DNA from 2 places in the Thermoanaerobacter brockii subsp. finnii Ako-1 genome. Region 2 is predicted to be linked to the other one. Evidence: a T-box and tRNA genes for the amino acid it is inferred to sense, from the RefSeq annotation. Region 2 holds a T-box; the other holds one or more tRNA genes.
What was found. The T-box of region 2 lies ahead of thrS (threonine--tRNA ligase). A T-box ahead of a tRNA ligase gene usually reads a tRNA of that ligase, here a tRNA-Thr.

Region 1 (3,172 bases), 410 kb from region 2:
TTATTAACTCTACTTTTATCGTTACGTGGTCACCTGGCATCACCATCTCTACTCCATCCGGCAAGTTTATTACACCTGTAACGTCTGTCGTCCTAAAGTAAAATTGTGGCCTGTATCCATTGAAAAATGGTGTGTGCCTTCCTCCTTCTTCCTTCGTCAATACGTAAACTTGTGCCTCAAATTTCGTGTGCGGCTTTATCGTCCCTGGCTTCGCTAATACTTGCCCTCTCTCTACTTCGTCCCTCTGTACTCCTCTTAATAATACTCCTATGTTGTCTCCTGCTTGCGCCTCATCCAGTGTCTTCCTGAACATCTCTACCCCTGTTACTACTGTCTTCCTTGATTCCGTCGTCAATCCTATTATCTCTACTTCGTCTCCTACCTTTACCTTCCCTCTCTCTACTCTCCCTGTCGCAACAGTTCCTCTTCCTGTTATCGTAAATACGTCCTCTACTGGCATTAAGAATGGCTTGTCTATGTCTCTCTCCGGTGTCGGTATATATTCGTCTACTACATCCATTAACTGCCATATCTTCCCGCACCATTCGCACTCTCTCTTGCCACATCCACACTCTAATGCCTTAAGTGCTGACCCTACTACTATCGGTGTGTCATCCCCCGGAAACTCATATTCATTCAATAATTCCCTTACTTCCATCTCTACTAATTCTATTAATTCTGGATCGTCTACCATGTCTGCCTTGTTTAAAAATACTACTATATATGGCACTCCTACCTGCCTCGCCAATAATATGTGTTCCCTCGTCTGTGGCATCGGTCCGTCTGCTGCTGATACTACTAATATCGCCCCGTCCATCTGTGCTGCCCCTGTTATCATGTTCTTTACATAGTCAGCATGTCCTGGACAGTCTACGTGCGCATAGTGCCTCTTCTCTGTCTCATATTCTACGTGAGTCGTGTTTATCGTTATTCCCCTTGCTCTCTCCTCCGGCGCCTTGTCTATCTCGTCATATCCCTTCGCCTCTGCCATTCCTGCCTTCGATAATACCATCGTTATCGCTGCTGTCAACGTCGTCTTACCATGGTCTACGTGACCTATCGTCCCTACGTTTACGTGGGGCTTCTTCCTCTCAAATTTTTGCTTCGCCATCCTCTTTTCCTCCTTTACTTCAATAAACTTGTCCTGGTGTTTCTTAAAATTGTGTCATAAAAGTAACCCTTTATACATTAATAGGATTAAAAAGCACAACTTCTATGATAAAAAAAAACATCAATAACAAAATTGGAGCCCGCGACCGGGATCGAACCGGTGACCTCCGCCTTACCAAGGCGACGCTCTGCCTACTGAGCTACGTGGGCAAAAGGGAATATCACGACTCCGATTTTTGATTTTACTATAAAGTCTTCTAAATGTCAATAGTTAGCTGTTTCTCATTTCAAGATATCTTTCTAATTTTCTTTTTACCCGTTGTAGAGCATTGTCTACGGATTTAACATGCCTATTTAAATCTTCAGCAATTTCTTGATATGACTTACCATCTAAATATGATACCAAGACCTCCCACTCTAACCCACTCAACAATTCTTCCATCTTGCTCTCAATGTTAACGTATTCCTCTTTGCTTATTATTAACTCTTCAGGGTCAGCAATGCATTGGGTAGAAACAACGTCCATAAGAGTCCTATCAGATTCTTCATCAAAGATGGGCTTATTGAGGGAAACATAAGAATTAAGGGGTATGTGCTTCTGCCTTGTTGCGGTTTTAATAGCAGTAATAATTTGACGAGTCACACATAATTCCGCAAAAGCTTTGAAAGAGGTGAGCTTGTCACTTTTGTAATCTCGAATTGCTTTATAAAGGCCTATCATCCCTTCTTGAATAATATCTTCCTTATCGGCACCTACTAAAAAATAAGCGCGAGCTTTTGCTTTTACAAAACTTTTATACCTTTCAATAAGGTACTCTAAAGCAATTTCGTCTCCTTTTTGAGCTCTAAAAACGACCTCCTCCTCTTCCATTTGGTCATATGGTTGATAGTAATCCTGCTGCGCCCCAGATTTCACAATACCGCCCCCATTTATTATTCCGGCAACTTTATACGTTATAATTATACATTATATTGGTAAAGGTAGTCAAGCTAATTTTAACTGTTTTCTGCCATTTTGCGCAGTTTTTTTACTATTTCATTATCAAGTCGCTCTTCCAAATTGTCTTTATAAATTGTATTCACATAGCTTTTTTTATGGCTTTCAATATATTTATTCATTTCCTCGTAAAGCTCTCTTGCAGACATTCTTATTGCACCATGAGCTAAAACCACCTGCTGCACAGTCCAATCGGAACTTACCACAATTACTTGCTCCTTTTTCGCTAATTCCACTACTTTTAACTCTATAAAATGATCTGCCGATTCGCCTTCTCTTGTGTAAACGACCTCAATACCACTAATTTCTTCATGTTTTTCTAGACTTCCTTTTACATACATTGCATCAAAAACTAATATTATATTTATCCCCGAATATCCTTTAAAATCAGCCAACATATCTATTAACTTGTCCCGCGCATCTTCCAAGTTTTTTTGCGCTTCTTCTTTTAGTATCTGCCAATTATTTATTACATTATAACCATCCACCAACATGTACAAGGACATCACGCCTTATCTTTTCTTTTTGAAACTACTTGATAAATTAAAATGGAGGCTGCTACAGAAGCATTTAAAGAGTTTATCTTACCCTTCATGGGGATTTTGACTACAAAATCACAATTTTGTAAAACTAATTTCGAAACCCCTTTTCCTTCATTCCCAATGACAAAAGCAACAGGAAAATCATAATTCAGCTCTTCAAAACTTTTTTCCGCATTTACATCCGTTCCAACAATCCACAAGCCTCTTTCTTTTAAATCTCGTATTGTATTGTTAATATTTGATACTTTTGCTATTCTCATATGTTCTACTGCTCCAGCAGAAGTTTTTACAACAGTAGCATTAACTCCTACTGCCCGCCTTTTTGGAATTATTATCCCATGGACCCCAAAAGCCTCTGCGCTTCTTATAATCGCACCTAAATTGTGAGGGTCAGTTATCTCATCTAATATCAACAAAAAAGGCTTTTCTTTCTTTTGTTCAGCATATTCCAAAAGGTCATCTACTTCAAAGTATTTATAGACAGCAGATAAAGCTACGACCCCTTGGTGATTTTGACTACCGG
Region 2 (3,172 bases):
AAAATTAGCAGTAACTGGTGTATTTAATTCACATAAAAATTATGAAAAAATTATTGAATTTTTAAATAAAAAAGGAATTGAAATTGTTTATCTTACTTTTAAACAAATAAAAGACATTGGTTCCATCATTCCACTGATTTAAAACAGATAAAAATGATAAAAAGACACATATACTATTAACGAAGGGAGTGAGAAAATTGCAACTATTTTCCATAGGTGTTTCAAAGGATTTAAAACTAGATGCAGAAAATTTAAAACATGGCTTAAAAAATTTAGCTGAAAATGGTATAAAGATTGCGATAAATTCTAATGTGTGTGGCTCAGTTACCTATTATAGCTTAAAAGTGGAGGATAAACAAGGCTTTAGCAATGTTGCGAGAATAAGAAATTATATAGCGGAAGCTATTTCAGATATAATTGTTAACCAAATTGACAAACGGATAATAAAAAAATTAATCAATAAATATTACCATTATTTTTCAGAAGATGAAAAGGAGGAAATAGAAAAAATCGCTTACAATATTTTAGAAGATGATGTGAATAAAGAGACATTTAAATTAGCAAAAAAAGAGCAAATTTTTGTATTGGTAAGAGATTTTTTAAAAGAGAGTGATTATATAGACTTAGAAGGGTTTGTGAACTTTAGACTGAGGGATTTTATTGGTGAACTTAGCGAAGTAACAGATAAGGCTGTTGATGAATTTTTAATGAAAAAAGAGTACAATGAGTTTATAGGTTTACTTAAATACTTCGTCGAATTACAGGATTCAAAAGTTGAAATATTGAATATCATTGTCGATAAAAATGGCAAATTTAAACTTTATGATGAAAATGACAAACCAATATCTAATGATTTTATTAATGAAATAGTTGCTGAATTAAAAGATGGTGTTATAAGTGATGAAGATGCTTTGATAAGCACGCTTATAACCATTGCTCCTAAAAAAATATTTTTTCATTCTATTAACAATATGAGAGATAATGAAATTCTAGAGACGGTTAAAAAAGTTTTTAATGACAAAGTAGAAATTTGCTATGGCTGTGAATTGTGTTCAAAGATTAAATGTGAAAAATAGCCCAGCTTAAGGCTGGGTTTTAAAATTCGTCAAAATCTGATATTATTATATTTGTGATTTTTTAAAATTTAGAGGTGGTGGAATGCAATTTTTAACAAGGATGCTATTTTTAGCTTTTGTAGGAGCAGCTATTGGATGGCTTACGAATTTTGTCGCCGTTAAAATGTTATTTAAGCCTTTGAAACCTGTAAAAATTTTCGGTATTACGTTACAAGGACTTATCCCTAAAAGAAAATATGAAATTGCTAAATCAATAGGTGAAATTGTGGAAAGGGAATTGTTATCTTTTAATGATTTATGGGACAGGCTTTTAACAGAAGAAAATCGCAAGTTTCTATTATCGAATTTGGACTTAAAAGTTAAAGAAGTTACAGAAAATAAACTTCCTTCTTTTCTTCCCAAGGCTATAAAAGAGATGATATCAAACTACATTGGTGATATTATAAATAGAGAAGTAGAAGTATTTTTAAATTCTCCTTCTAATGAAGTGGTAGAGATTATTTCAACAAAACTTAAAATATCAGAAATTGTAGAGGAAAAAATAAAAAGCTTCAAATTAGAAAAATTGGAGGATGTGGTGATAAAAATTGCTCACAGTGAACTTTATATGATAGAGATTATGGGGGGAGTTTTAGGGTTTCTAATAGGAGTATTGCAAGCAATTGTGATACAATTTTTATAAGTTATTATTGACAAATGTCCGAGAGGAAGATATAATGATTAAAAAATTAAATATTAAAGCAATGAGGGGGAAAGTAGATATTTAAAGAACATCACAGAGATTGAATGACATAGGCTGAGATCATTCAAATGTTCTGAATATCGAAGACCACCCCGGAGCTGCGGATGATGAGTCCGAACGGTTATTCCGATATAATACCAGAGTATAAAAAAGAGTGGAACCGCAGATAACCTCTGCCTCTTTACGGGGTAAGAGGTTTTTTATTTAAGAGAAAAATTTTACAAAGGAGGTAATTGAATGATTATAATATTAAAGGATGGCACACAAAGAGAATTTGAAAAGGGTATGACAGTTTATGAAATAGCTAAAAGTATAAGTGAAAGATTAGCAAAAGAAGCCGTCGGTGGAAAGTTTAATGGCAAAGTAGTGGAACTTAATACAAAAATTGAAGAGGACGGAAAATTAGAAATTTTGACTTTTGATGATGAAGAAGGAAAAAAAATTTATTGGCACACTTCTTCCCATATTTTAGCACAAGCTGTAAAAAGGCTTTTTAAAGATGTGAAATTGGCAATTGGTCCAGCCATAGACAATGGTTTTTACTATGATTTCGACACAGATAGGCCTTTTACAACGGAAGACTTTGAGGCTATAGAGCAGGAAATGAATAAAATTATAAAAGAGGATTATAAGTTGGAAAGATTTGTTCTTCCAAAGGATAAAGCTATAAAATTAATGGAGGGAAAAGGTGAACCTTATAAAGTGGAGCTAATTAAAGAGATACCAGAAGGGGAGGAAATTTCTTTTTACAAACAAGGAGAATTTACTGACCTTTGCGCAGGACCTCACCTTATGTCAACAGGTATGGTAAAGACTATTAAATTGTTATCAGTTGCTGGTGCCTACTGGAAAGGCGACGAAAAAAATAAAATGCTTCAAAGAATATATGGAATAAGCTTTCCTAAAAAAAGCATGTTAGATGAATATTTACATATGTTAGAAGAAGCAAAAAAGAGAGACCATAGAAAATTAGGGAAAGAGCTGGATTTGTTTAGTATCCACCCTGAAGGACCAGGCTTTCCATTTTTCCATCCTAAAGGAATGATTATAAGAAACATTTTAGAAGATTTTTGGCGTAAGGAACATATGAAGCACGGTTATCAGGAAATAAAAACACCTATAATTTTAAATGAGGAATTGTGGCGTAGATCTGGACACTGGGACCATTACAAAGAAAATATGTATTTTACTGAAATAGACGGTGAAACTTACGCGATAAAACCCATGAATTGTCCTGGAGCAATGCTTGTTTACAAATCTACAATGCATAGTTACAGGGATTTACCCTTAAGACTTTGTGAATTGGGTTTAGTGCATAGACATGAACTTTCAGGAGTTTTGCATGGGCTTATGA

Region 1: it has a tRNA-Thr gene. The T-box ahead of thrS (threonine--tRNA ligase) is inferred to sense a tRNA for this amino acid. The anticodon was not compared.

What each region holds. Positions count from the first base shown of each region.
Region 1 is NC_014964.1:395,202-398,373, reverse strand. It holds gene tuf (elongation factor Tu) at 1-1,111, opposite strand, end outside; tRNA gene THEBR_RS01820 (tRNA-Thr) at 1,245-1,320, opposite strand; gene sigH (RNA polymerase sporulation sigma factor SigH) at 1,382-2,026, opposite strand; gene THEBR_RS01810 (NYN domain-containing protein) at 2,107-2,613, opposite strand; gene rlmB (23S rRNA (guanosine(2251)-2'-O)-methyltransferase RlmB) at 2,613-3,172, opposite strand, start outside.
Region 2 is NC_014964.1:803,805-806,976, forward strand. It holds gene THEBR_RS03910 (DUF6873 family GME fold protein) at 1-142, shown strand, start outside; gene ytxC (putative sporulation protein YtxC) at 198-1,076, shown strand; gene THEBR_RS03920 (DUF445 domain-containing protein) at 1,159-1,758, shown strand; T-box leader at 1,811-2,002, shown strand; gene thrS (threonine--tRNA ligase) at 2,056-3,172, shown strand, end outside.